DNA from 3 places in the Streptomyces sp. NPDC088725 genome. Region 2 is predicted to be linked to each of the others. Evidence: riboswitches for the same ligand, from Rfam matches in the RefSeq annotation. Region 2 holds a riboswitch; each other region holds the start of a gene.
What was found. Region 2 has a riboswitch for thiamine pyrophosphate ahead of thiC (phosphomethylpyrimidine synthase ThiC). Riboswitches for the same ligand answer to the same signal wherever they lie in the genome.
Positions count from the first base shown of each region.

Region 1: it holds a riboswitch for thiamine pyrophosphate, as region 2 does, so the genes downstream of both, thiO (glycine oxidase ThiO) here and thiC (phosphomethylpyrimidine synthase ThiC) in region 2, are expected to answer to the same signal.
Region 3: it holds a riboswitch for thiamine pyrophosphate, as region 2 does, so the genes downstream of both, ACIP6N_RS23010 (thiamine ABC transporter substrate binding subunit) here and thiC (phosphomethylpyrimidine synthase ThiC) in region 2, are expected to answer to the same signal.

Region 1 is NZ_JBIVLO010000002.1:312,387-322,021, reverse strand. It holds gene bfr (bacterioferritin) at 1-242, opposite strand, end outside; gene ACIP6N_RS05330 (deoxyribonuclease IV) at 494-1,348, opposite strand; gene pknB (Stk1 family PASTA domain-containing Ser/Thr kinase) at 1,355-3,289, opposite strand; gene ACIP6N_RS05320 (thiazole synthase) at 3,387-4,202, opposite strand; gene thiS (sulfur carrier protein ThiS) at 4,208-4,447, opposite strand; gene thiO (glycine oxidase ThiO) at 4,444-5,736, opposite strand; TPP riboswitch at 5,734-5,847, opposite strand; gene ACIP6N_RS05305 (NAD(P)/FAD-dependent oxidoreductase) at 6,008-7,189, shown strand; gene ACIP6N_RS05300 (Rv2175c family DNA-binding protein) at 7,293-7,658, shown strand; gene thiE (thiamine phosphate synthase) at 7,793-8,458, shown strand; gene metF (methylenetetrahydrofolate reductase [NAD(P)H]) at 8,737-9,635, shown strand, end outside.
Region 2 is NZ_JBIVLO010000004.1:379,347-388,981, forward strand. It holds gene ACIP6N_RS11915 (SsgA family sporulation/cell division regulator) at 159-593, shown strand; gene ACIP6N_RS11920 (YibE/F family protein) at 750-2,135, opposite strand; TPP riboswitch at 2,207-2,347, shown strand; gene thiC (phosphomethylpyrimidine synthase ThiC) at 2,340-4,142, shown strand; gene ACIP6N_RS11930 (hypothetical protein) at 4,077-4,673, opposite strand; gene ACIP6N_RS11935 (hypothetical protein) at 4,831-5,010, opposite strand; gene ACIP6N_RS11940 (metallophosphoesterase) at 5,163-6,266, opposite strand; gene ACIP6N_RS11945 (LacI family DNA-binding transcriptional regulator) at 6,512-7,624, opposite strand; gene hisC (histidinol-phosphate transaminase) at 8,003-9,082, shown strand; gene ACIP6N_RS11955 (cytochrome ubiquinol oxidase subunit I) at 9,353-9,635, shown strand, end outside.
Region 3 is NZ_JBIVLO010000009.1:186,058-195,692, reverse strand. It holds gene ACIP6N_RS23020 (ABC transporter ATP-binding protein) at 1-739, opposite strand, end outside; gene ACIP6N_RS23015 (ABC transporter permease) at 745-2,355, opposite strand; gene ACIP6N_RS23010 (thiamine ABC transporter substrate binding subunit) at 2,451-3,551, opposite strand; TPP riboswitch at 3,640-3,765, opposite strand; gene rlmN (23S rRNA (adenine(2503)-C(2))-methyltransferase RlmN) at 3,850-4,956, opposite strand; gene ACIP6N_RS23000 (phosphatidate cytidylyltransferase) at 5,115-6,188, opposite strand; gene frr (ribosome recycling factor) at 6,188-6,745, opposite strand; gene pyrH (UMP kinase) at 6,873-7,652, opposite strand; gene tsf (translation elongation factor Ts) at 7,821-8,663, opposite strand; gene rpsB (30S ribosomal protein S2) at 8,768-9,635, opposite strand, start outside.

The DNA of each region.
Region 1 (9,635 bases), on a different contig from region 2:
TGGCCGACGCGCACATGGAAGAGCCGCTGGTAGTTCGGCAGTCCCTCCAGGAAGAGGATCCGGTCGGTCAGCAGTTCCGCGTGCTTCATCTCGTCGAACGACTCGGTGCGGGTGTACTTCGCGAGCTTCGTCCAGCCGAAGTTCTCCTGCATCTTCGCGTGCAGAAAGTACTGGTTGATCGCGGTCAGCTCGGCCGTCAGCTGTTCGTTGAGGAATTCGAGGACCTCAGGGTCGCCCTGCATCGCAGGCTCCTTCCGGGGCGGGACTGGGCAAGTGGCCGCATCTTCGCACCGCACCCGGAGGCCGTCCAGTAAGTGCACGCTTAGTATGACTTGTCCGTATTGGTGAGGGTCGGTTCTCCCAGGAGTGCCCGGCGACGGCCCGGAGCCGCGACCGGCCCCGTGCGGTGACAGCCCGTGCTGTGACCGGCCCCGTTGTGACAGCCCCGTGCTGTGACCCGCCCCGCGTTGTGACAGCCCCGCGCCCGGTGGCGTCAGCCGTCGCGCAGCTTCTTCAGCCGCTCCACGTCCGCCGCGTGTCCTTCCCTGCCGCCCGGAGTCTCGATCACCAGCGGCACACCGGCGGTCGCCGGGTGCGTGAACAGCTCACGGAACGGCTCCTCGCCGATGTGGCCCGCGCCGATGTTCTCGTGCCGGTCCTTGTGCGCGCCCGCCACGTCCTTCGAGTCGTTGGCGTGGATCAGCTTGAGCCGCCCCTCGCCGACCGTCTCCACCAGCAGATCGAGCGTCTGCCGCATCCCGTGCGGGCCCGTGAGGTCGTGCCCGGCCGCGAAGATGTGACAGGTGTCCAGGCAGATGCCCAGCTTGGGATGGGAGTCGAGCGCGTCGAAGTACGGGCCGAAGTCCCAGGTCCGTGAGCAGAGCGAGGAGCCCTGGCCGGCGGTCGACTCCAGCAGCAGATACGGATCGTCGTCGTGCGTCAGCTCGTCCAGCAGCGGCAGCATCCGCTCCCGTACCTGCGCGAGCGCCGTCTCGCGGGAACGGCCGCCGGTCGCCGAGCCCGTGTGGACGACGACGCCGAGCGCGCCTGTCTCCCGGCCCCGGCGCAGGCTGTGCCGCAGGGAGACCACCGACTTCTCGGCGGTCGCCTCGGTGCTCGACCCGAAGTTGATCAGGTACGGGGCGTGCACGTACGCCGGGATGCCCTCGGCCGCGCACTCCGCGAGGAACCGCTCGTCCTGCGCCGGGTTCCCGGCGGGCGTCGCCCAGCCGCGCGGATTGGCGGCGAAGACCTGGACGGTCTCCGCGCCCAGCTCACGTGCGTAGGCCAGGCCGGTCGTGGCGAGGCCGCCGGCCACGGGGACATGGCCGCCGACGGGGTTGCGCATGAAAAATCAGAGTCCCTTGGTCTTGAGCGTGATGGTGCTGCCCTCGGGGGCCTGTTCACCGGCCTTCACGGACTGTTCGGTGACGGTGTTGTCCAGGAACGGGAAGGCGCGGTCGACCTCGACCGCGAAGCCCGCCGCTTCGAGCCTGGCCTTCGCCGCGGGCAGCCGCAGTCCCGTGACATCGGGAACGTCGAGCTGCCGGGGTCCCTTGGACAGCGTCAGCGTGATGCCGTCGCCCCCGGCCAGCTGGGAGCCCTCCGCCCGGGACTGCTTGGCCACGTTGCCCGCGTCCTCGGGCGAACTCACCCGGGTCGGCGCGATCGTGACCTTCAGTCCGAGATCTTCCAGCTCGGCGGTGGCGTCGTCCGCGGACTCGCCCGTCACATCCGGCAGGTCGATCGGGCTGCCCTTGCTCACGACCAGTGCCACCGCGGAGTCCGGCCGTACGGCGGTTCCCGCCTCCGGCTTCGCGCTGATCACGGCGGACTGCTCCACGTCCTCGTCGAACGTCCGGGTGACGACCCCGGCGGCCAGCCCGGCCTTCTTCAGCGCGGCGTCCGCCTCGGCGAAGGACCTGCCCACCAGGTCGGGGACGTGCACGATCTCCGGCCCACGCGAGATGACGACGGTCACGGGACCGCGGCCCCTGACCCGGGTGCGCGGCCCGGGATCGCTGCTCATGACCGTGCCGCGCTCGAAGGTGTCGCTGAAGCCTCGGCTCGTGCGCATGTCGAGACCGGCGTCGGCCAGACGGTCCTTCGCGCGCTGCTCGCTCTGGCCGAGCAGCGCCGGGACGCGCGTGAACTGGCCGGAGTTGATGTACCAGACCCCGGCGCCCGCCCCGAACACCAGCAGGACACCGACGACCATCGCGATGAGCCCGCGCCTGCGGCGGTCGGGGGAGACCGGCAGGCGGTGCGTGGGCGGCTCGTCCGGCGGCACCATCTCCAGCCGGCTGGTGTGCTGCGGCACAGGTGTGTCCAGCTCCGCCGTCACGGCGGGCAGGAGCTGCGGAAGCACCGTCGTACGGCCCTCAGGAGAGGACCCGCCCGGGCTGTCCTCCCTGGCCTGCGGCGGTACGGCGTCCAGCTGCGCGTCGTCGAGCGCCGCGCGGGTCTCGCGGACCAGCGCGAGCAGCGCCACCGCGTCGCGCGGACGTACGTCGGGATGACGGGCCGTGGCCGCCGCGACCAGGTCGTCCAGACCCGCGGCGAGTCCGGGGACGGCGGCGGACGGCGGGGGCACGTCCTCGTTCAGATGCCGGTAGAGGATCTGCGCGGTGGTGTCACCGGTGTGCGGCTTGGCGCCGGTCAGCATTTCGTAGAGAACGACCCCGCAGGCGTACACATCCACCCGGGTGTCGGACGTGCCGGCCTCGATCTGCTCGGGCGCGAGGTAGGACACCGTACCGAGGACCGTGCCCGTGGTGTTCGTGACGTCACCGACGCCCCGTACGAGACCGAAGTCGGCGACCTTGACCCGGCCGTCATCCCCTATCAACACGTTCTCCGGCTTCATGTCCCGGTGGACGAAGCCGGCGCGGTGTGCGGCGCCGAGCGCGGCGAGCACCGGCTCCAGGATGTCCAGCGCGGCCCGCGCCGGGAGTGCGCCGCGCTGCCGCAGCACGTCGCGGAGCGTGCATCCGTCCACGTATTCCATCGCCAGATAGACGTACGCGCCCTGTGCGCCCTGGTCGAAGACGCCGACCACATTGGGGTGCGACAGGCGCGCCACGGATTTCGCCTCACGGATGAAGCGCTCCACGAAGGTGGCGTCCGCCGCGAGGGCGGGATGCATCACCTTGAGCGCCAGGACACGGTCGAGCCGGGTGTCGACCGCCCGGTAGACCGTGGCCATCCCGCCGACGGCGATGCGGGCGTCGACGCGGTAGCGGCCGTCGAGCACCTGCCCGACAATCGGGTCCTTGAGGGTCGTATCCACGCGCCGAGTCTACGAGCCGCGCGCGGCGCGTCCGCATACCCGGGGTGAACCGGTACCCGTTCCGCAGCCGAGCTGTGACACCACCCGGTACTCGCCGCTACTCGCCGCCGCCCGCCGGAGAGAACGCGGGCCGCTCGGGATCCAGTGCCGCCAGGCCCTCCGCCGGGGACGACGCCGTCGCGAAGTGGCGGCGCGGGATACGGCCCGCGCGGTGGGCGAGGCGGCCGGCCTCCACCGCGTGCCGCATCGCCTCGGCCATCAGTACCGGCTCCCGCGCACGGGTGACGGCGGAGGCCAGCATCACGGCCGCGCACCCCAGTTCCATGGCGAGCGCGGCGTCCGACGCGGTGCCCGCGCCCGCGTCCAGGACGACCGGCACGCGCGCCTGTTCCACGATCAGCTGGAAGTTGTGCGGGTTGCGGATGCCGAGGCCGGAGCCGATCGGTGAGCCGAGCGGCATGATCGCCGCGCAGCCCACGTCCTCCAGTTTCCTGGCGAGCACCGGATCGTCGTTCGTGTACGGCAGGACCGTGAACCCGTCGTCCACCAGCGTCTCCGCCGCGTCCAGCAGCTCGATCGGGTCGGGCAGCAGCGTGCGTTCGTCGGCGACGACCTCCAGCTTGACCCAGTCCGTGCCCAGAGCTTCGCGGGCGAGCCGCGCGGTGAGGACCGCCTCGCCGGCGGTGAAGCAGCCCGCCGTGTTGGGCAGGACGCGGATGCCGAGGGACGTGAGCACGGACAGGACGGAGCCCCGCACCGCGGGGTCGAGGCGCCGCATGGCGACGGTGGTGAGTTCGGTGCCTGAGGCGGCCAGGGACCGTTCCAGGACGTCGGGGCTGGGCGCTCCGCCCGTCCCCATGATCAGCCGGGAGGTGAACCCGGTGCCGGCGATGACGAGCGTGTCGTCGGCCATGGTGCTCAGCCTCCCTGGACGGCGGTGAGGACTTCGACCCGGTCGCCGTCCCCGAGGACGGTGCCCTGCCACCGGGTGCGCGGGACCACCGTCTCGTTGACGGCGGCGGCGACACCCGAGGGCGCGGGGGTCAGGGCGGCGACCAGGACGTCGAGCGTGGTCGCCGGGGCGAGCGCGTGCGGCTCTCCGTTCACGGAGACGGTGACGGTGACGGCGGCGCCGTCCGTGGGACCGACGGGGTTCATACGGGCTGCTCCTGACGTACGGAGGCGGCGGGGCCTGCGGTGGCGGGGCCTGTGGGGAGGTGGCCTGTGGCTGTGGGAAAGCGCAGAGGGGTGAAGGAGCGGGCCACCTCGGGAAGTTCGCCGGTGGTCAGCACCGTGGCCATCACCTCGCCCGTGACGGGGGCGAGGAGCACGCCGTTGCGGTGGTGGCCGGTGGCCAGATGCAGTCCCGGCAGCGCCGTGGGACCGAGCAGGGGCGCGTTGTCGGGCGATCCCGGACGCAGTCCCGCCCGGGTCTCGGTGAGCGGCAGTTCGGTGATGCCGGGGACCAACTCGTGCGCGTCCCGCAGCAGTCCGTACACCCCGCCCGCCGTGACCGTGGTGTCCCAGCCCAGTTCCTCCGTGGTGGCGCCGACGACCAGCTCGCCGTTCTCGCGCGGTACGAGGTAGATCTGGCTGCCCCGCACCACGGCCCGCACGGTCCTGGACAGGAACGGCGGGCGCCCGGGAGGCATCGTCAGCCGCAGGATCTGCCCCTTGACCGGCCGTACCGGCGGCAGGACTTCGGCGGGCACGCCCGCGAGCCCGCCGCTGCGACTGCCGCCCGCCAGCACCACCTGGTCCGCGTGGACCTGCCGCCCGCCGGCCAGCACGGCACCGGCCGCCCGGCCGCGTACCACCGACAGCCGGTCGGCCCAGGCGCGGTGGAAGACCACCCCGGCCCGTTCGCACGCGGTCAGCAGGGCGGCGGACAGCCTGCGCGGATCGATCTGATGGTCGCCCTCGACCCGCAGGCCCCCGCGCACGCCCGGCGCGAGCATCGGCTCCAGACGGCGGCACTCGCGCCCCGTGAGCCAGTCGGACGTCAGACCGGAACCCTGCTGGAGGACGTGCAGTTCACGCAGCTGGGCGCGGTCGTCCGCGTCCAGCGCCACGGCGAGCGTGCCGCACGCGCGATAGCCGGTCCCCCGGCCGCTCGCCTCCTCCAGCTCCGTGACGAAGTCCGGATAGCGCTGTACGGAGGCCAGGTTGAGCCCGAGCAGCGTCTGCTCGCCGTAGTGGAGTTCGGTGACGGCGGCGAGCATGCCGGCCGCGACCTGCGCGGCGCCGCCGCCGGGAAGCGGATCGGCGACGGCGGTACGCAGCCCGCGCTGCGCCGCACGCCACGCCGTGACCAGGCCGACGATCCCGCCACCGATGATCAGGACGTCGGAGCCCGAGGGCCGCTCGGACGGCTGACCGGGCGGATGAGCGGATGGCTGACCGGAACGATGACCGGATGACTGACTGGTTGGACGAGATGACTGCATGGGCGTCCAGCCCCTCCCTTCGCCGGCATGACCCGGATCAGGTTCGTACGGTCGGAGGCTGCGTCGGCCTCCCTCTCAGCCCGGTGCGTCCGGGCTCCCGCGAGGTAGTTTCCCGCGCCAGACTAGCGTCCGCTCCCGCCGCCCGGTAAGGCGACGGCGCGGGGGCGGGGAACCACCGTTCCCTGACAGGGCGTCAGCTGTTTAAGGTGAGCGGGTGAGCGAGCAGCGGACAGAGACGGAACAGTGGCGCGTCGTCATCGTCGGCGCGGGCATGGCGGGGGTGCAGACCGCGGTGGCCCTGCGCGAGCGCGGGCACCGGGGCCCGATCACCCTGATCGGCGCGGAACCGCACCCGCCCTACGACCGGCCGCCGCTCTCCAAGGCGCTGCTGCTCGGCACGGCGGAGCACTCCACCTTCGACATCGACTTCGACGCGCTCTCCGTCGAGCTGAGGCTCGGCGTCGAAGTCACCGCGCTGCGCCCCGGGGAACGTGAGCTGGACACCGCGGCAGGCCCGCCCGTCCCGTACGACATCCTCGTCATCGCCTGCGGCGCCGAACCCATCACGATGCCCGGCTCGGAAACCGCCGCGGCGGACGGCGTCCACCCGCTGCGCACGCTGGACGACGCCGAGCGGCTGCGCCCGGTGCTCGCGCGGCGGCAGGACATCGTGATCGTCGGCGCGGGCTGGATCGGCGCGGAGTTCGCGACGGCCGCCCGCGAGGCCGGCTGCGCCGTGACCGTGGTCGAGGCCGCGGACCGGCCGCTCGCGGGCGCGCTGCCCGCCGAGGTCACCGCTCCGATGGCGCACTGGTACGCGCAGAGCGGCGCCGAACTGCTGACCGGCACGCGCGTGGCGGGCGTGCGGCCCGGCTCGGTGCTCCTCGCGGACGGGCGCGAACTGGCGGCTGAAGCGGTGGTCGTCGGCATCGGGGCCCGCCCCGCCACCGGCTGGCTGGCCGGCTCCGGGATCGGCCTCGGCCCCGACGGCGCGATCGCCGCGGACGAGAAGCTGCGCGCCTCGCTGCCCGACGTGTACGCCGTCGGCGACTGCGCGTCCTTCCCTTCCGCGCGCTACGGCGAACGGCTGCTCGTGCACCACTGGGACAACGCCCTGCAGGGACCCCGTACGGTCGCCGCCCTGATCGCGGGTGAGGGCGAGGCGGTCTACGACCCGGTCCCGTACTTCTGGTCCGAGCAGTTCGGCCGCTTCGTGCAGTACGCGGGGCACCACGCGGGGGCCGACCGGCTGGTGTGGCGCGGCGACCCGGAGGGCGCCGCCTGGTCGGTGGTGTGGCTGCGGGAAGGCGCTCTGGTCGCGCTGCTGGCCGTGGGCAGGCCCCGCGATCTGGCCCAGGGACGCAAGCTGATCGAGGCCGGGGCGCGACTGGATCCGGAGCTGGCCGCCGACGCCTCCGTACCGCTGCGGAAGTCCGTTCTCCAGCCGTCCTGAAGCGTTCTCCGGCCCTTCCGCGAGGGGAACGGCGAGGTCCATGAGGGGCACGCCGCCCGGTTCCGGGTACCGTCTGTCAGTCCGGGATGGCAGGCTTGTTCCTGTGACCGAGATTGACGCAAAGATCGATGCCCTCGTCCCCGAGTGGCTGCACCTGCCCGACATCGCCGAAATCTTCGATGTCCAGGTGACGCGTGTGCGGCAGCTGGTGAAGGAAGGCCAGCTGATCGCCGTGCGCCGCGGTGAGAACCGCGCGCTCCAGGTGCCCGCCGCCTTCATTGACGGCAACAAGATCGTCAAGGGCCTCACCGGGACCCTGACGCTCCTGCGGGATGTCGGCTGGACTGACGAAGAGATGCTGGAATGGCTCTTCACCGCCGACCCGACCCTGCCGGGCACGCCCGCGCAGGCGCTCAGTGAGAATCGTGGCACGGAGGTGAAGCGCCGGGCCCAGGCGCTCGCCTTCTGACGGCCGTACCACTCGCGGTACCGGGGGCGGCGGCGCGCCCGACCGCGCGCGTGAATGAGCGCGCGTGAGCGCCGTCGCCCGTACCGCGCACCGACGGGACACCCGTCCCGCATCCGCTCTGGGGGGAATCCCGCATGTCCACAGCTCGCACAGCGCCGACAGCTCGCGCGGCGCTGTCCGACGCCCGTCTCTACCTGTGCACGGACGCGCGCAGGGCGCGAGGAGACCTCCCGGAGTTCCTGGACGCCGTGCTGGCATCCGGTGTGGACGTCGTGCAGCTGCGCGACAAGGGCATGGAGGCAGCGGAGGAGCTGGACCACCTCCAGGTCTTCGCCGACGCCTGCCGCCGCCACGGCAAGCTCCTCGCCGTGAACGACCGCGCCGATGTGGCCCATGCCATCGGCTCTGACGTACTGCATCTGGGGCAGGGCGACCTCCCGGTCCCGGCGGCCCGCGCCATCCTCGGCGGCACGCCGCTGATCGGCCGCTCCACCCACGCGGAGGCAGAGGTGGACGCGGCGGTCGCCGAGCCCGGCGTGGACTACTTCTGCACGGGCCCGTGCTGGCCCACCCCGACGAAGCCGGGGCGGTACGCGCCGGGGCTCGGCCTCGTCCGTTACGCCGCCTCGCTGGCCACGGACCGGCCGTGGTTCGCGATCGGCGGGATAGCCGCCGGCAATCTCGAAGAGGTACTGGACGCCGGTGCGCGCAGGATCGTCGTCGTACGGGCGATCACGGAAGCGCCGGATCCGGCGGCGGCGACGGCCGCGCTGGCGAAGCGGGTCAGGGAGCGCGGGTAGCCGTCGCGTCCGGGAGCGCGGTGTGCCCTGAGGCCGTGCGCCCGGAGGCGCGGGCTCGGACGCGCGCGCTCGGATACCTTGTGCCCGGAGGTGGGCCGCCCGGATACCGCGCGCCCGCAGAAGCGCGGTCCGGAGAAGCGCGGTCCGGAAATCCGCAGTGCGGATATGGTCGGACAATGCGACCAATCCGTGTCCGCGATGTGAACAGCCTCGCGGCAATCCCGGCGAAAGCGCCCGATCGGGTTGGGACACCGCCTCGCCCTCGTTAACCTGCACGTATGGCTTTCGGTACAGCTTCGACCTGGGCGGATCACGCAGACACCGTGCGTGATCTGCTCGCGGCCGGGCCCACATATTCCTTCGAGTTCTGGGCACCGAAGACCGAGAAGGGTGAGCGCAACCTCTGGAACGCATTGCGCCGTATTGAAGCGGTGGCCCCGGGTTTCGTCTCCGTGACGTACGGCGCGGGCGGCTCCACCCGCGAGGGCACCGTCAAGGCCACCGAGCGGATCGCCGCCGACACGACCCTCACGCCGGTCGCGCACCTCACGGCCGTCGACCAGTCCGTGGCCGAACTGCGCAATATGATCGGGCAGTACGCGAACGCCGGCATCCGCAACATCCTCGCCGTACGCGGTGACCCGCCCGGCGACCCCATGGGCGAGTGGGTCGAGCATCCGCAAGGGGTGCGCTACGCGGCCGAACTGGTCAGGCTGATCAAGGAGTCGGGGGACTTCTGCGTCGGAGTGGCCGCCTTCCCCGAGATGCATCCGCGTTCCGCGCGGTGGGACGACGACGTCCGGCACTTCGTGGACAAATGCCGTGCGGGCGCCGATTACGCGATCACACAGATGTTCTTCGAACCCGAGAGTTATCTGCGGCTGCGCGACCGGGTCGAGGCCGCCGGTTGCGTAACTCCGATCATTCCCGAGATCATGCCGGTCACCAGTGTCAGACAACTGGAACGGCTGCCACAGCTGAGTACAGCTGTCTTCCCGGCCGAGTTGAAAGAGCGGATCCTCTCCGTCAAGGAGGATCCCGCGGCTGTACGCTCCATTGGCATCGAGTTCGCGACGGAGTTCTGCGCACGGCTCCTTTCCGAGGGAGTCCCCGGGTTGCACTTCATTACACTCAACAACTCCACTGCGACGCTCGAAATCTACGAGAATCTCGGACT
Region 2 (9,635 bases):
GGTTACGCAGAGAGACCAATCCCGCTTCTGACCTAGTCAACCCTCTCTATCAGTATCTGAAAAATTACTCCTTGTGATCTGCTAGCGCTTACAGGACGATTGCGTCAAGAGTTTTCAGGGGATGATTCCCAGCCTTATCTACTCCGGAGTGGTGCACGATGCGCGAGTCCGTCCAAGCCGAGGTCCTGATGAGTTTCCTCGTCTCCGAGGAACTCTCGTTCCGGATTCCGGTGGAGCTCCACTACGAGACGGGGGATCCGTACGCGGTGCGGATGACCTTCCATCTGCCCGGCGATGCCCCGGTCACCTGGACCTTCGGCCGTGAGCTGCTGCTCGACGGCATCAACACCCCCAGTGGGGACGGTGATGTGCACATCGCGCCGACCGAGCCGGAGAATCTGTCGGATGTTCATATCCGGCTGCAGGTCGGCGAGGACCACGCGCTTTTCAGGGTGAGCGCTCCGCCGCTGGTCGCTTTCCTGGACCGCACGGACCGACTGGTCCCGCTCGGCCAGGAACGCACGCTCGGTGACTTCGAGGGGAGCCTGGAGGACGCGCTCGGCCGGATCCTCGCCGAGGAGAACGCCGGCTGACCGAACCGCGGACCGGCGCCGCAGGGGCCGGGCGGGCGGGCCGGCCGCATCGGGCCCGCCGTAAGGAGCCGGGCAGGCGGGCCCGCCGTAAGGGGCCGGGTGAGGCGGGCCGGGCCCGGCGGGCCGCGGCGCGGGCGGGCCGGGCCGCTGCGTGAGCTATTTCTTGCGGCGCCGGCCCCCGCCGCCCCGCCCGCGCTGCGGCGCGCTCTGCTCCGGTACGGAGTACCCCGCGGGCAGCTCCGGTGTGCCCGTGGACGGGCCTGGCGCGCTCGTCCACGGCTTCGCCGCGCCCGCCCGGTCCGCGGACACGACCAGCGCCGCCAGTGCCGTCGTCACGGGCACTGCGGCGACCAGGCCGATCGAGCCCACCAGGGTCCGTACGATCTCCTCCGCCACCAGCTCGCTGTTGGCCACGGTGACGACGCTCGACTCCGCGACCGAGAAGAGCAGCAGGAGCGGCAGCGCCGCGCCCGCGTACGCGAGGACCAGCGTGTTGACCACCGAGGCGATGTGGTCTCTGCCGATCCGGATGCCTGCCCGGTACAACCCGCGCGGGCCCATCGTCGGGTCGGCCTGATGCAGCTCCCAGACCGCCGAGGTCTGGGTCACCGTCACATCGTCGAGCACACCGAGCGAACCGATGATGACGCCAGCCAGCAGCAGACCGCTCATGTCGATGTGGGGGTAGAGCCCGTGGATCAGGCCGGTGCTGTCGTCGGTGTTGCCGGTCAGGCTCGCCCAGCCGATGAAGACCGATCCGAGCAGCCCGATCAGCAGCAGTGAGATCAGCGTGCCGAGGACCGCGACCGACGTACGGGCCGTCAGCCCGTGGCACATGTAGAGCGCGATCAGCATGATCGCGCTCGATCCGACCACCGCCACGATCAGCGGATTCGAGCCCTGGAGTATCGCCGGAAGAATGAACAGCGTCAGCACGGCGAACGAGACGGCGAGCGCGATCAGTGCCATCACACCGCGGAGCCGTCCCACCGCGACCACGACCAGCGCGAAGATCCCGGCCAGCAGGGTCATCGGGACCTTACGGTCCATATCCGTCACGGAGTACTGGAGATCGTGCGGCGCGTCCGGTGCGTATGCCACCACAACGCCTTGTTTCACGTGAAACTGCCGCGGTGCGTCCGGCTGGACCACCTCGACGAACTTCCGTCCCTTGTCCTTGCCGCTCGTGACCTCGATCGTGGCCTTCTCGCACTCCCCGGTCTGTGCCCGCTGCGCCTCGCGTCCCTGCGGGGTCGAGGTGTCGCCCGTCGACGGGACCTGAGCGGCATTCATGTCCTTGCAGTCCACCTGGACGATCTGCACCACGCGGCCCTGCTCGGTCTGCCGGTCGAAGCCGACACCGGTGCGTTCGTGGGCGGGAGCGCCGCCCGGCCAGAGGATGGCGAGTCCGACGACCACGGCGGCCGTGAACGGAATCAGGACCGCTGCGATCACCTTGCGGAGGTGTCGGGAAACCGGCGCGGCGGGCCCGTGGCTGTGCGTGTGGGCGCCCGGTTCGTGGGTCTGCTGGGGTGAGGTCACCGCCAGATCATCGCAAGAACGGGAGGGGCCCTCTGTTCAGCGCGCCCGGCCGGGCGTTAGCGTGGTGACGCCTTTGCACACGCGGGAGCTCGGAGCACCGGGCTGAGAGGGCGCTGACCGAGTGGTCCCGGGAGACTCCGGACCCCACGCTGCGCCGACCGCTGAACCTGTTACCGGGTAATGCCGGCGTAGGGAGTAGGTCTCATGACCGTTCAGGACGCACGCACGCCTGCCTCGAACCAGGCAGAAAAGTCCATCGGCTGGCACAAGGGATACGTCGAGGGCTCACGCCCGGACCTTCTTGTGCCGGTCCGTCAAGTGCACCTCACCAACGGCGAGGACGTGACGCTGTACGACACGTCAGGGCCGTACACCGACCCCGCTGTCGAGACCGACGTACGCCGTGGTCTCGCACCGCTGCGGGAGAACTGGATCACCGGGCGCGGCGACACCGAGGAGTACGCGGGCCGGCCCGTCCGCCCCGAGGACGACGGCCTCAAGCACACCGCACCGCGCGGCGGACTGCGCAACCTCGACGCCGTCTTCCCCGGCAGGCCACGCCAGCCGCGCCGGGGCCGTGACGGCCGGGCCGTCACGCAGCTCGCGTACGCGCGGCGCGGGGACATCACGCCGGAGATGGAGTTCGTCGCGATCCGGGAGAACGTCGCCCCCGAGATCGTCCGCGACGAAATCGCAGCGGGTCGCGCCGTACTGCCGGCCAACGTCAACCACCCGGAGATCGAGCCGATGATCATCGGCAAGCGGTTCCTGGTGAAGGTCAACGCCAACATCGGCAACTCCGCGGTCACCTCGTCCATCGAGGAGGAGGTGGACAAGATGACCTGGGCCACCCGGTGGGGCGCGGACACGGTCATGGACCTCTCCACCGGCCGCAATATCCACACCACCCGCGAGTGGGTACTGCGGAACTCCCCCGTCCCCATCGGCACCGTCCCGCTCTATCAGGCGCTGGAGAAGGTCGATGGCAAGGCCGAGGAGCTGACCTGGGAGATCTACAAGGACACGGTGATCGAACAGGCCGAGCAGGGCGTCGACTACATGACCGTCCACGCGGGAGTGCTGCTGCGGTACGTACCGCTGACGGCCCGCCGCAAGACCGGCATCGTCTCGCGCGGCGGCTCGATCATGGCGGCCTGGTGCCTCGCGCATCACCGGGAGTCGTTCCTGTACGAGAACTTCGAGGAGCTGTGCGACATCCTCGCCGCGTACGACGTGACGTACTCCCTCGGTGACGGTCTGCGGCCCGGCTCCATCGCCGACGCGAACGACGAGGCGCAGTTCGCCGAGCTGCGCACCCTGGGCGAACTCAACGCGGTCGCCAAGCGGCACCACGTACAGACGATGATCGAGGGTCCGGGACATGTCCCGATGCACAAGATCAAGGAGAACATCGACCTTCAGCAGGAGATCTGCGAGGAGGCGCCGTTCTACACGCTGGGCCCGCTGACGACCGATGTGGCTCCCGCGTACGACCACATCACCTCGGGCATCGGCGCGGCCATGATCGCGTGGTGGGGCACGGCGATGCTCTGCTACGTCACGCCCAAGGAGCACCTGGGCCTGCCGGACCGCGACGACGTGAAGACCGGCGTCATCACCTACAAGATCGCGGCGCATGCGGCGGACCTGGCCAAGGGCCATCCGGGGGCGCGGGAATGGGACGACGCGCTTTCGGACGCGCGGTTCGAATTCCGCTGGGAGGACCAGTTCAACCTGGCCCTGGACCCGGACACGGCGCGTCAGTTCCACGACGAGACGCTTCCGGCGGAGCCGGCCAAGACCGCGCATTTCTGCTCGATGTGCGGTCCCAAGTTCTGCTCGATGAAGATCAGCAGGAGCATCACCGAGCAGTTTGCCCCTGATCTGGTCCCCTCAGCCTCTGCCTCGGACGAGGAGATCGCGGCCGGGATGCTGGAGAAGTCAAAGGAGTTCGCGGCGAGCGGGAACCGCGTGTACCTGCCGCTCGCGGACCGATCGGACGACTGAGCCGCCTGAACCGCGGCGGCCTGAAAGTGCGTCGCGCCGACTCGTCCGCTTGCTCGGGCCCGTGTTCGGGGCCGCCGTGGCCGGGGCTGGAGAAGCCCGGTCCGCGGTGGCCCCGGCGGCGCCTGGGGCGGAGCCGTCGGCCGGGCTGGAGAAGTCCGGGCGGCTGTAGCCGATCGTGGGAGTTGCGGGGCAGCCCGGCGGCGGGGGCACGTCAGGCCCAGGCGCGGCGGTCCGCAGGAACGGCTCGATGCCACACGCCAGCAGTGCGTCGCGCCATGCCTCCCGCGCCACCGCCAGCTCGGCGGGCGGCTCCTCGTCCGGCGCTTCGGTCCGGAGGTGCGTGGAGGCATTGCGCAGGGCCGCGATGAGCGGTCCGACGGCGGCGGCAGGCAGGTCGATCACGGTGACGGCGCCGGAGAACCGGCCGACGGCGAAGGCGGGTGGTGAACCGAGCGCCTTGAGGAGATGGCCGACGAGCAGGTAAATCACTGCCGCTGCGCCCGTGAGTACCGGGACGAGGACCGCGATCATCGCGGCCGGCCCGGCGCCTCTCCGGGCCCCGTCGCCCAGAGGAGAGGCCTGGGGGAAGCACGTACCGAACGCGCGGGAGACGGTTCCCCGCGCTCCTCGCACAGCTTCGCGTAGTGCTCGTACTCGGCGGCGGCCGTCGTGATCGATGCTCTGGCGGTCAGGGCCCTGGTGCGCAGGTGTGCTGTGCTGAGCCGCTGTCCGGGCCGGTCAGGATCAGGACGTTCGTGTGCGTGGCGCAGCGCCTCGTCGAGGCCTGCTCGAAGTGGCGCAGTGCCTCGTCGAGGACCCGCTCGAAACAGGCGCGGTCCTCGCCGGTCAGGTGCGGAGCGCCGTTCATCGCATCCCCCGATGCTCCGGAGGGCCGGATTGCCCCCGTGGAACGGTCCGTTGGCAGAGACGGAGGAAAGCTTGTCACGGATGATCCGAAAGCAAAGCTGTTCCGGCATCGCGCGACAGAGGGTTTCCGGAAATCCCCTGCCCACCTCGATTTCAGTTGTGCAGGGGGAGTTGGACCACCAGCAGTTTTCCTTCCATGGTCACGCCGCCGTCCATGGCGATGGCAAGTCCGTCCGCATATACATGCGGCCCTTCCACGACAGGACTTCGCTCCTCGTCGTCGGAAGAGTCTTCGGTGCCGACTTCCCCGAGCAGATAGGGAATAGGGCTGTGGCCGTGGACGATGCGTGTTCCGCCGTACTGGGAAAGCAGTTCCTGAACGGCCTGCGGGCCTTCGTCGCGGAAGGCGAAACGTTTGGTGAGTTTGCGGAACAGTTCCCAGCACTCATCGACATCATTGCGGGTGAGGATCTGGTGAACGGTGTCATTCACGTCCTCGATGCTGGACCCGTAATCGAGATAGGCCGTCGTGTCGGAATGCATCAGCAGATGCCCGTCCTCCTCGACCACCGCGTCCAGCCGGGACATCCACTGGAGATGGACGTCCTGGAGGCGTTCCATGTCGTGCCGCTGCCCGCCGTTGAGCAGCCACGCGGCCTGGAAGGTGGCGGTTCCCGCGCCGGAGTTGACGGGCGTGTCGGCGAACCGCTTGGCACCGAGGAGCAGCAACTCGTGATTGCCCATGAGGGCCTTGCAGTAGCCGCCGGCTGCCGCCGCCTCGGCGGACAGGCGCATGACGAGGTCGATGACACCGACGCCGTCGGGGCCGCGGTCGGTGAAATCGCCGAGGAACCAGAGCCTCGCGGTGCCCGCGGCCCAGTTGCCCCCGGTGTCGATCAGGCCCTGTTCCGCGAGGGCGGCGAGCAGTTCGTCGAGGTAGCCGTGCACGTCGCCGACGACGAAGAGCGGGCCGAGACCGTCCGGTGAGGGCGTGTCAGCGGCCGCGACCCGTACCTGGACGGTGTCGCCCCTGTTGATGACCGGCAGATCGCGCACGGTGGGTGTGTAGCCCTCCGGCAGCTCGTCCTCCGGTACGGCGTTGCCGGGATGCACCGACGCGGCGGCGCCCGGCGGGGCGTCCGGTCCGGTCGGCGCGAACTCGTCTGACTGCACGGGCACCAGTGCGTACGGCGGTACGCGGAAGTCGCGCAACGTCGCCGTACGCACCGCGAGTCCCTGGCCGGCCCCCTGTGTCATCGACCCCTCCACCACCGTCGCGCCGCCGTACACCTCCCGGCCCGGCCCGGCCTGGTGGGGGTGAGCCCACCGGAGGTCGGGAGAGGTCCGCAGTGTCGTGCGCCCATCATAGGAATGCGGCCCGTCCTGTGTGACGCACCAGGGGCGATGAATCCGCTCCCTCTCTCCGATCACCGGCTGTTTTCCTACCGATCGTCCCCATTGTGAAAGGTCTGGACTTTCGCCCCGGTCTCCGTCCGGAGCCGTCAGTCTCCGGCGGGGGACCGGGGAGGGCTGACCGTGGTGCGGTGCGGACGCCGTTGGGACGACGTCCTGATGATGAGTTCGGTCGGTATCACCTGTTCGAGCGGAGCGCCGGTATCGATGCCCTCGATGGCGTCGATGAGGAGCTGGATGACGGCGGTGCCGATGCGGCGCGGCTTGAGCGAGAGCGTGGTGATGGGCGGTTCGGTGGCCGCGTACACGGTGGACTCGCTGCAGCAGACCAGCAGCAGGTCGTCCGGTACGCGCAGGCCGTAGCGCCGGGCGGCGGCGAGCAGATCGGTCCCGTTGGGGTCGAAGAGGCCGTAGACGGCGTCGGGCCTGTCGGGGCGCGCGAGCAGCCGGTCGGCCGCCACGGCTCCGGCGCACGGGTCGTGGGCGGGGTAGGACTCGTAGACCGGGTCCTGGCCGACGCGCTCGCACCAGTGCAGATAGGCGGTGGTGGACAGGCGGGTGTAGGTGTCGGTGGTGGTGCCGGTGAGCAGACCGATCCGGCGGGCGCCGGCGGCGGCGAGATGGTCGAGCAGATCGAGGACGGCCGCCTCGTGGTCGTTGTCGACCCAGGCGGTGACGGGGAGGGTGCCCGCGGGGCGTCCGTCGGAGACGACGGGCAGGCCCTGGCGGACGAGTTCGGTGACGACCGGATCGTGGTCGGAGGGGTCGATGACGACGGTGCCGTCGAGGGCGACGTTCGACCAGACGTCATGGCGGGAGGTGGCGGGAAGGATGACGAGGGCGTAGCCGCGGGCCAGCGCCGCGGAGGTCGCCGCCCTGGCCATCTCGGCGAAGTAGGCGAATTCGGTGAAGGTGAAAGGTTCATCCCCGTACGTCGTCACGGTCAGGCCGATGAGGCCCGATTTGCCGGTACGGAGGGTTCTGGCGGCGGCGGACGGCCGGTAACCCAGCCGTTCTGCGACCTCTCGGACGTGGCGTCGGGTGGCGTCGGGTAAGCGGCCCTTGCCGTTGAGCGCGTCCGAGACAGTCGTGATGGAGACACCGGCTGCGGCGGCTACGTCCCGGATGCCCGCCCGACCCTGCCGGCTTCCCCGGCGGGTCGTGCCCGTCCGGCTCACCTGGTGTTTCCCTGCTGCTGTCATGGCGAGCCGATAGTAGGGCGCAGGCGGGCGGTTGGGCCGGTCGCATATTCACCCGGTAACAGGCACGTTTCTGCAAGATCGAAAACGACCGATGGCTACGGAAGGAGAGGGAGAGACGGCCTCTGACGCTCGACTTCCATGTGTGGAGCGGCATGGACCTGTCGAAGGGCCCATGTCTCGAAGAGGTCTCAACTCACCTCTACGAGGGACGCGCGCCACGGCGCGCGCCACCAGCGCGCACCACAGAGACGAGCGCCCCCCTCTCCCCGTCACCCTCTCCGTCTCTCTCTGCGACCGTCATTCGCAGCGACCGCGAATCCTCATAAGGTGAGCAGCATTGACGGTGTACGAATCCATGACTGGCCAGGAGGACCTGCGGTGAGTGAGACGAGCCCCAAGCTGCGAGCCGAGCTGGACGGCGTGCCCCTGTACAAGCCCGGCAAGCCCGCGGGGTCCGACGGGCCGGCGGCGTACAAGCTGTCCTCCAACGAGAACCCCTATCCGCCGCTGCCCGGCGTGATGGAGCGGGCGATCGAGGCCGCGGGCACCTTCAACCGGTACCCGGACATGGCATGTACCGGACTGATGGAGGAACTCGCCAACCGATTCGCTGTGCCCGTGTCGCACCTGGCGACCGGAACCGGGTCCGTCGGCGTGGCGCAGCAGCTGCTGCAGGCCACCTCCGGCCCCGGTGACGAGGTCGTCTACGCCTGGCGGTCCTTCGAGGCGTACCCGATCATCACGCAGATCTCCGGCGCGACATCCATACAGGTGCCGCTGACTACCGGTGAGGTGCACGACCTGGACGCGATGGCCGGCGCGGTCACCGAGCGGACCAGGATGATCATCGTCTGCAACCCCAACAATCCGACCGGCACGGTCGTGCGCAGGGCCGAGCTGGAGCGGTTCCTGGACCGGGTGCCGAACGATGTGCTGGTGGTGCTCGACGAGGCGTACTGCGAGTTCATCCGGGACGCCGAGGTGCCGGACGGCGTCGACATCTACCGTGAGCGCCCGAACGTGGCCGTGCTGCGCACCTTCTCCAAGGCGTACGGTCTGGCCGGGCTGCGGGTCGGTTTCGCGATCGCCCATGAGCCGGTGGCCGCCGCGCTGCGCAAGACCGCGGTCCCGTTCGGCGTCAGCCAGATCGCCCAGGACGCGGCCGTCGCCTCGCTGCGGGCCGAGGACGAACTGCTGGGGCGGGTCGGCGCGCTGGTCGGTGAGCGCGAGCGGGTTCACGGGGCGCTGGTCGGCCAGGGCTGGACCGTCCCGGAGACGCAGGCGAACTTCGTCTGGCTGCGGCTCGGAGAGCGCACGCTCGACTTCGCGGCCGCGTGTGAGCGGGCCGGTGTGGTGGTAAGGCCCTTCGCCGGCGAAGGCGTACGCGTCACGATCGGTGAGTACGAGGCCAACGATCTCTTCCTGCGGACCGCGGAGGGTTTCCGCAAGGAGCTGTAGGCCTCGCTGGGGTCGCGGCCCTTCGCCCTGCCATGGATGCTGCCAGGGTCGCGCTCCCTGTGCCCTGCCCCGGATGTCCGGGACGCCCCTGACCAGTGCGGTCCGGGGCGTTTTGCGCTGGAGGGACCCCCCGTCTTACGAACCGAAGAGGTGTGCGACATAATGCCTTGTGAATGTGAACGCATTCACAAGCGTGCCCGGTTCCCGCCGCTACGTCCGGGACGAAACGGGCGAGCAGCGCTGCACCACGGCGATGTAAGGAGAGACGACGTGGACCTCGCTCTGGCGCCGGAGACCCTGGCGCGATGGCAGTTCGGCATCACCACCGTCTATCACTTCCTCTTCGTGCCCCTGACGATCTCGCTGGCGGCGCTCACCGCCGGACTGGAGACCGCGTGGGTCCGTACCGGGAATCCGAAATACCTCAGGGCCACCAAGTTCTGGGGCAAGCTCTTTCTGATCAACATAGCGATGGGGGTCGTCACCGGTATCGTGCAGGAGTTCCAGTTCGGCATGAACTGGTCCGACTACTCGCGATTCGTCGGTGACGTAT
Region 3 (9,635 bases), on a different contig from region 2:
CGACGGTCGCGGCCACGACGTTGTCGAAGCCGAGGAAGCGCGCGACGAAGGCGGACGCGGGACGCTGCCAGACCTCCAACGGGGCGCCGGACTGGGCGATCTGGCCGTCGCGCATCACCACCACCCGGTCGGCCAGCGCGAAGGCCTCGCCCTGGTCGTGCGTGACGGCCAGCACGGTCGTACCCAACCGGCCGAACAGCAGGCGAAGTTCGACCACCAGCCGTTCGCGCAGACCGCGGTCGAGCTGGCCGAGCGGTTCGTCGAGCATCAGCAGCCTGGGCCGGGGCGCGAGCGCCCTGGCCAGCGCGACCCGCTGCTGCTCACCGCCCGACAGCGCGGCGACGGCCCGCCGACGGGCGCCGGGGAGGCCCACGAGGTCAAGCAACTCCTCGACCCTGCGCCGCTGTTCGTCTCGCGGCACTCCGTGCATACGCAGTCCGAAGGCGACGTTGCCGCCGACGTCGCGCTGGGGGAAGAGCTGGTGGTCCTGAAACATCAGGCCGACCCCGCGCCGGTGCACGGGTACACCGGCCTGGTCGGCTCCGTCCAGCAACACCCGTCCCCCGTCGAGAGGTTGCAGCCCTGCGACGACCCGCAGCAGTGTCGATTTGCCGCTGCCGCTCGGTCCCAGCACGCAGACGATCTCGTGCTCGGCGACCTCCAGGTCCACCGCGTGGAGCGCGGTACGCGCGTCCTTGCGCTCTCCGAACCGTACGGTGACGTCCGCCAGGGTCAGCAAGGCCATCAGAACTCTCCGGTGCGGTCGGTGCGGATACGTTCGAGGACCAGGAGCGACGCGGCGCACACGATCATCAGGACCGTGCTCAGCGCCATCGCCTGGCCGTAGTTCATCTCGCCGGGCCGTCCGAGCAGCCGGGCCACGGCGACCGGAAGCGTCGGACTGTCGGCGCGCGCGATGAAGACCGTCGCGCCGAATTCGCCCAGCGACACGGCGAAAGCGAACCCCGCCGCGACGAGCAACGCCCGCCGCACGAAAGGCAGATCAACCTCGCGCCAGGCGCGCAGCGGCGAAGCGCCGAGCACCGAGGCCGCCTCGCGCAGCCGTCCGTCCACCGCGCGCAGCACCGGCAGCATGGTCCGCACCACGAACGGCACGCCGACCAGCGCCTGCGCGAGCGGCACCAGGATCCATGACGTACGCAGGTCCAGCGGGGGCTTGTCGAGCGTGATCAGGAAGCCGAAGCCGACGGTCACCGCGGAGACGCCGAGCGGCAGCATCAGCAGCGCGTCGAAGCCCCGTACGAACCGGCCGGCCCTGCGGGTGAGCGCCGCCGCCGCGAGCCCGCCCACCAGCAGGGCGATGGCCGTCGCGACCACGGCGTAGCGCAGTGAGTTCCACACCGCGTCGATCGGCGGTACGGGGAAGGTACCGCTCGTGTCGACGGAGACGAGCGCCCGGTAGAACGCGAGGCCGTACCCGCCGGGCCCTTCGAAGGACCGCTCGACCAGCACGCCGAGCGGCAGCAGGATCAGCAGCGTCACGCTCACGAGGACGCCGCCGAACAGCGTCCACTGGCCGGCGCCGCGCGGCCTGCCCGCGGTGGTCGCGGGGTCGACCAGCCTCAGAGCGGTTTCCCGGCGCCGTACGGTCCACGCGTGCAGGGCGAGGATCGCGCCGACGGCGGCGAACTGGACGAGTGTCAGCACGGCCGCTTCCGGCAGGGCGAGCAGCTGTGCGGTCTGCCGGTAGATCTCCACCTCCAGGGTGGAGTACGCGGGACCGCCCAGGATCTGTACGACGCCGAAGGAGGTGAAGGTGAAAAGGAAGACCATCAGGGCGGCGGCCGCGACGGCCGGGCCGAGGGCGGGCAGCGTCACCCGGCGCCAGGCGGTGAACCGTCCGGCGCCCAGTACCCGCGCGGCCTCTTCCTGCCGCGGATCGAGCTGGGACCACAGGCCGCCCACGGTCCGTACGACCACCGCGTAGTTGAAGAAGACATGCGCGAGCAGGATCGCCCAGACCGTGGTGTCGAGCCGTACGCCCCACAGCTCGTCCAGCAGCCCGCCCCGGCCGAGCAGCGCGAGGAAGGCCGTACCGGCGACGACGGTCGGCAGGACGAACGGCACGGTGACCACGGCGCGCAGCAGCTGCTTGCCGGGGAACTCGAAGCGCGCGAAGACATACGCTCCGGGCAGCGCGATCAGCAGGGTGAGGGCGGTGGAGGCGAAGGCCTGCCAGGTGGTGAACCACAGGACGTGCTGGATGTCGGGGCGGCCGAGCACGTCCCCGATCCGGCCGAACTGCCAGGCGCCGCCGGTCTTCAGCCCGCGGCCGACGATCGCGGCCACCGGATAGGCGAAGAAGACCGCGAAGAACACGAGCGGGCCGGCCATCAGCCCCAGCCGCACGGCGTTCGCGCGAACGGCCGCCCGGGAACGGGCGGCTGTCCGGGCGTCCGGGGACGGCTGGGGACCGGTGGGCGGTCCGGTTACTTCACGACGAGTGAGGTCCACGACTGGATCCACTGTTCACGCCCGGCCGCGATCCTGTCCGGAGTCACGGTCCACGGCTTGTCGACGCTCGCGCCGAACTCGGTGAAGACGTCCGGCAGCTTCACTCCCCTGACCACCGGGTCCACGAACATGTTGAGCGGCATGTCCGCCTGGAACTCCTTGCTGATCATGAAGTCGATCAGCGCCTTGCCGCCCGCCTCGTTCTTCGCGCCGTCCAGCAGCCCGGCGAACTCGATCTGCCGGAAGCAGGTGCCCGTGGCGACACCGGTCGGTGCCTGCGCCGGCCGCGGTTCGGCGTACACGACCTCCGCCGGCGGGCTGGAGGCGTACGAGACGACGAGCGGCCGGTCGGCCTTGGCCTTCTTGCCGCCGGCGGATCCGGAGAAGTCCTCGTTGTAGGCCTGCTCCCAGCTGTCCACCACGCGCACGCCGTTGGCCGTGAGCTTCTTCCAGTAGTCCTGCCAGCCGTCGTCGCCGTACCGCGCGACCGTGCCGAGCAGGAAGCCGAGGCCAGGTGAGGAGGTCGCGACGTTCTCGGTGACGAGGAGGTTCTTGTACTGGGGCTTGATCAGATCGTCGAAGGACGCCGGCGGCGCGAGCTTCCTGTCGGCGAAGTACTTCTTGTCATAGTTGACGCAGAGGTCGCCGGTGTCGATCGGGGTGACGCGGTTCTTGTCCTTGTCGAGCTGAGCGGCCGGCTCGACCTGGTCGAGGCCCTTGGCCTTGTACGGCGTGAACAGGCCGTTGTCGAGGGCGCGCGAGAGCAGGGTGTTGTCGACGCCGAAGAAGACGTCGCCCTGCGGCGAGCCCTTGGTGAGAACGGCCTTGTTGACCGCCTCGCCGGCGTCACCGCTCTTGATCACATGGACCGTGTAACCGGTCTCCTTGGTGAATTCCTTCAGCACGGCCGGAGAGGCGGCGAAGGAATCGTGGCTGACGAGCGTGACGTCCTTGGACTTCGCGCCGTCACCGGACGCCGACGAGCCGCCGGAGCCGCCCGAGCCGCAGGCGGCGAGGGTCGAGACGCCGAGCGCGGCGGCGACGGCGGCCAGCGTGATCTTTCTGGTGGTGCCCACTGAAATTCCTCCTGGGATGACCAGGAGAAGACGCGGCCCTGCCCGGATTCCGCTCGCGGGCGAGCGGAATCCGGGCAGGGCGCAACAGCTTGAGTGATGTCCGAACTTCCTACCCAGAATGACCTGGGCAAGGTTCAGAGGGTCTGCGGCCGCTGCCCGTTCTCACGGACATGTGCCGCACTCTCAGCGCTGTGGCGCTCCCCTGTCGGAATATGTTTTTCGTTCGAACCAAGGCTACAGGGGGCCGCGAGCCACCGGCCCGTCGGCGCTCCCGTAAGAGATGCCCTGGCGAAACGCTCTACTGCTCGGCCGCCGCCAGCTGTCCGCACGCGCCGTCGATCTCCTGGCCGCGGGTGTCCCGTACGGTCACGGGCACGCCGTGGGACGCGATCGCGTCGACGAACGCCTTCTCGTCCTCGGGGCGCGACGCCGTCCACTTCGATCCCGGAGTCGGGTTGAGCGGGATCAGGTTGACGTGCACCCGCTTGTTCTTCAGCAGCCGGCCCAGCAGATCGCCGCGCCACGCCTGGTCGTTGATGTCCCGGATCAGTGCGTACTCGATGGAGACCCGGCGGCCGGACTTCTCCGCGTACTCCCACGCGGCGTCCAGCACTTCGCGGACCTTCCACCGGGTGTTGACCGGCACGAGGGTGTCGCGCAGCTCGTCGTCCGGCGCGTGCAGCGAGACGGCGAGACGGCATTTGAAGCCCTCGTCGGCGAACCGGTGCATCGCGGGGACCAGACCGACGGTCGAGACCGTGATCCCGCGCTGGGAGAGACCCAGCCCGTCGGGCTCGGGGTCGGTCAGCCTGCGGACCGCTCCGACCACCCGCTTGTAGTTGGCGAGCGGCTCGCCCATGCCCATGAAGACGATGTTGGAGAGCCGGGCGGGCCCGCCGGGGACCTCGCCGTCGCGCAGCGCGCGCATGCCGTCCACGATCTGGTGCACGATCTCGGCGGTGGAGAGGTTGCGGTCGAGGCCGGCCTGTCCCGTCGCGCAGAACGGGCAGTTCATCCCGCAACCCGCCTGCGACGAGATGCACATGGTGACCCGGTCCGGGTAGCGCATGAGCACGGACTCGACCAGCGTGCCGTCATGCAGCCGCCACAGCGTCTTGCGGGTGGTGTCGTCGTCGGTCGAGATGTGGCGCACGACCGACATCAGGTCGGGCAGCAGTTCGTCGGCGAGCTTCTGGCGCGAGGCGGCCGGGATGTCCGTCCACTGCTCGGGGTCGTGGGCATAGCGCGCGAAGTAGTGCTGGGACAGCTGCTTGGCGCGGAACGCCTTCTCCCCGACCGCGGCGACGGCCTCGCGGCGCTCGGCGGGGGTGAGGTCGGCGAGATGCCGCGGGGGCTTCTTGGCTCCGCGGGGCGCGGCAAAAGTGAGTTCTCCGGGTACAGGCATGGTCGTACCAGTGTCGCAGACGCACGAGAAAGGGTCCGCTGCCCTGTGGACAACGGACCCTCTGCTCCAACGTGCCTGGTCAGGCGCGGTCCTGGTGACAACCGATGAACTCAGGAACGGACGAAACCACCAACCGAACCACCCAGGGACCGGACAGCTCAGGAACCGACGAACAGCACCAGCAGCAGCCAGACCACCGGAGCGGTCGGCAGCAGGGAGTCGAGCCGGTCCATGATGCCGCCGTGTCCCGGCAGCAGCGTGCCCATGTCCTTGATGCCGAGATCCCGCTTGATCATGGACTCGCCGAGGTCACCGAGGGTGGCGCTGACGGCGACTCCGAGGCCGATCAGCAGCCCCTGCCACCAGATCCCGCCGTCGATGAGGAACTCCATGCAGAGCGCACCGGCCGCCATCGAGAAGGCGATCGCCCCGAAAAGACCCTCCCGGGTCTTGCCGGGACTGATGCGCGGCGCGAGCTTGTGCCGGCCGAAGCGCCAGCCGACGGCGTACGCGCCGGTGTCGCTGACGACCGTCAGCACCAGGAACATCAGGACGCGCCGGGGGCCGTCGTCCGCCGTGAGCAGCAGTGCCACGAACGTGGCGAGGAACGGCACGTAGAACGCGGCGAACACGCCGGCCGTGACGTCCTTCAGATAGCCCTCGGGGGGCTCCGTCATCCGCCAGATCAGTACGGCGAGCGCGGTGAGGGCCATCGCGACCCAGGCACCCTCCGCGCCGCGTACGTATCCGGCGACGATCATCGCGGCGCCGCCCAGCGCCAGCGGGACGAGCGGGGCCTTGATGCCCTTCTTCTCGTCCAGCCGGGACGTCAGCTCCCACAGACCGACCACGGAGGCGACCACGACGACGCCGACGAACACGGCCTTCACGATGAAGAGCGCGGCCACGACGACCACACCGAGCCCGAGGCCGACCCCTATGGCCGCGCGCAGGTCACGGCCCGCCCGCTTCTTCTCAGGCGGGGGCGGCGGAGGGGCTGACATGGACTCCTGCGGCCTCTCGTCGCGGAACAGGGGGGCGCCCGGCGGCCGGACAGCTCTCCGGGCGGCGTCCTGGTCCCCGCCGTTCACGGGTCCTTCGGGCACGATGGGCATGGGACGAGTCTGCTGTGCGTCCGGCTCATCGTATGCGGGACCCGCCGAGGGAGCCCCCGGGTCGGGCGGTCCCCAGGAACCGGCTGTCGGCGGGGCACCCCAGGAAGAGTCGTTCATCAGACTTCGAGCAGCTCGGCTTCCTTGTGCTTGAGCAGGTCGTCCACCTGGGCGACATACTTCGCGGTGGTGTCGTCGAGTTCCTTCTCCGCGCGGCGGCCCTCGTCCTCGCCGACCTCGCCGTCCTTCACGAGCTTGTCGATCGTTTCCTTGGCCTTGCGGCGCACGGCACGGATCGAGATCTTCGAGTCCTCGGCCTTGGTCTTGGCGACCTTGATGAACTCCTTGCGGCGGTCCTGCGTCAGCTCGGGGAACACCACCCGGATGATGTTGCCGTCGTTGCCCGGGTTGACCCCGAGGTCGGAGTCCCTGATCGCCTGTTCGATATTGCGCAGCGCGCTCTTGTCGAACGGGGTCACCACGGCCATCCGCGGCTCGGGCACGGAGAACGAGGCGAGCTGGTTGATCGGGGTGAGGGCACCGTAGTAGTCCGCCACGATCTTGTTGAACATCGCCGGGTGCGCCCGCCCTGTGCGGATCGCGGCGAAGTCGTCTTTGGCGACCAGGACGGCCTTCTCCATCTTCTCCTCGGCCTCGAGGAGGGTCTCTTCGATCACCACTTGCTCCTGCGTGTCTTGAGCGGTCCGGCCTGCTACCGGTCCTTGCGGAACCTGCGTCGCGTCTTCTCCTGCACGGTGTCCGACCGGCAGGGCTTTGTCCATCCCCGTGCGGGGCAGCCCAGGATCAGTCCCTGGTGCCCTGGTCGCTCACGAGAGTGCCGATCTTCTCACCCTTGACCGCACGCGCGATATTGCCCTCGGCCAGCAATTCGAAGACGAGGATCGGCAGTTTGTTGTCCTGGCACAGCGTGATCGCGGTCATGTCCGCGACCCGCAGGTCACGGCCGATGACCTCGCTGTACTCCAGCGCGTCGAACTTGACCGCCTGGGGATGCGTCTTGGGGTCGGAGTCGTACACCCCGTCCACGCCGTTCTTGCCCATCAGCAGCGCCTCGGCGTCGATCTCCAGAGCACGCTGGGCCGCCGTCGTGTCCGTGGAGAAGTACGGCATGCCCATACCGGCGCCGAAGATGACGACGCGCCCCTTCTGGAGGTGGCGCACGGCGCGCAGCGGGATGTAGGGCTCCGCGACCTGTCCCATGGTGATGGCGGTCTGGACGCGGGAGTCGATGCCTTCCTTCTCCAGGAAGTCCTGGAGCGCCAGGCAGTTCATCACCGTGCCGAGCATGCCCATGTAGTCAGAGCGTGCCCGGTCCATACCGCGCTGCTGAAGCTCGGCGCCGCGGAAGAAGTTCCCACCGCCGAGTACGACCGCGATCTGTGCGCCGTCGCGTACGACGGCGGCGATCTCGCGGGCGATGGCGTGTACGACGTCGGGGTCGACTCCGAGTCCTCCCCCGCCGGCGAACGCCTCACCGGAGAGCTTCAGCATGAAGCGTCCGGTCCCTTTGCCGGGGTCGATCCTGTAGTCGGCAGACTGGTTGGCGTCCGCGCCCTTGTTCATCGAGATCTCCTCATGCACATACGAAGAAGGCCATTGCCGTTGGGTAGTGGTGTCCCTCGCGGCAATGGCCTCCTCGTCAGATCTGCGGTCGTCCGGCACGTGCACGGCCGACGACTGCACCCGACCCTAGCGGGGTCCGGCGTCGTTCGCGTACAACTGCGCTGACGGTCAGGCGCCGACGCGGATGCGCGAGAAGCGCTTCAGCGTGACACCGGCCTCGTCCAGAATCTTCTTGACGCTCTTCTTGTTGTCCTTGGCGAACGGCTGGTCGAGGAGGGTGACCTCCTTGAAGAAGCCGTTCACGCGACCCTCGACGATCTTCGGGAGGGCGGCCTCGGGCTTGCCCTCCTCGCGCGAGGTGGCCTCGGCGACACGGCGCTCGTTCTCGACGACGTCGGCCGGCACCTCGTCACGCGTGAGGTAGCGCGGGGCGAACGCGGCGATGTGCTGCGCGATGTCCTTGGCGACCTCGGCGTTCTCCTTGTCCAGCTCGACGATGACGCCGACCTGCGGCGGAAGGTCGGGCATGGTGCGGTGCATGTAGGTGGCCACGAAGCCACCGTCCGCGGGGAACTGCGCGAAGCGGTCGAGGACGATCTTCTCGCCGAGGTTGGCGTTGGCCTCGTCGACGTACGCCTGGACGGTCTTGCCGGCCTCGATCTCCGAGGCGAGCAGGGTCGCCAGGTCGGCCGGGGTGGTGGCGGCGACGTGCGCGGCGAGCGTGTTGGCGACGGCCTGGAACTTGTCACCCTTGGCGACGAAGTCCGTCTCGCACTTCAGCTCGAGCAGCACGCCGGAGGCGTTGTCGTCGGCGATCAGGGAGACCACGGCGCCGTTCTCGGCGTTGCGGCTCTCGCGCTTGGCGACGCCCTTCTGGCCCTTGACGCGCAGGACCTCGACGGCCTTGTCGACGTCGCCGTCGGCCTCGACCAGGGCCTTCTTGCAGTCCATCATGCCGGCGCCGGTCAGCTCACGGAGCTTCTTGACGTCAGCGGCGGTGTAGTTCGCCATGTCTGTGAATCTCTCTCGGAAGTCGAAGATCTACGGGTGGACGGCGGGGGCTGTGACCGTGTGACCGGCAAGCCCCCGCCGTCGGCAACCGAACCGTGTGAAGGTCAGGCCTTCTCGGCGTCCGCGGCCGGCGCCTCGGCAGCGGCCTCGGCCGGAGCGGCGGTCTCTTCGGCCTGCTCGGCGTCGGCGACCTTCTCCGTCTCGGCGGACGACTGAACCTCGGCCTCGGCCGGCTTCTCGGCGTCGTCCTTCTTCTCGAGGAGGTCGCGCTCCCACTCGGCGAGCGGCTCGCCGGCGGCCTTCTCGCCCGGCTTCGAGTCACCGGTGGCGGCACCGGAACGGGCGATGAGGCCCTCGGCGACGGCGTCGGCGATCACGCGGGTGAGCAGGGTGACGGAGCGGATCGCGTCGTCGTTGCCCGGGATCTTGTAGTCGACCTCGTCGGGGTCGCAGTTGGTGTCGAGGATCGCGACGACCGGGATGTGGAGCTTGCGCGCCTCACCGACGGCGATGTGCTCCTTCTTGGTGTCCACGATCCAGACGGCGCTGGGCACCTTCTGCATCTCGCGGATACCGCCGAGGGTCTTCTCCAGCTTGGCCTTCTCGCGGGAGAGGACAAGCAGCTCCTTCTTCGTGAGGCCGGAGGCCGCCACGTCGTCGAAGTCGATCTGCTCAAGCTCCTTGAGCCGCTGCAGGCGCTTGTAGACGGTGGAGAAGTTGGTCAGCATGCCGCCGAGCCAGCGCTGGTTGACGTAGGGCATGCCCACGCGCGTCGCCTGCTCGGCGATCGCTTCCTGCGCCTGCTTCTTGGTGCCGATGAACATGATGGAGCCGCCGTGGGCGACGGTCTCCTTGACGAACTCGTAGGCGCGGTCGATGTACGACAGCGACTGGAGCAGGTCGATGATGTAGATGCCGTTGCGCTCCGTGAAGATGAAACGCTTCATCTTCGGGTTCCAGCGACGGGTCTGG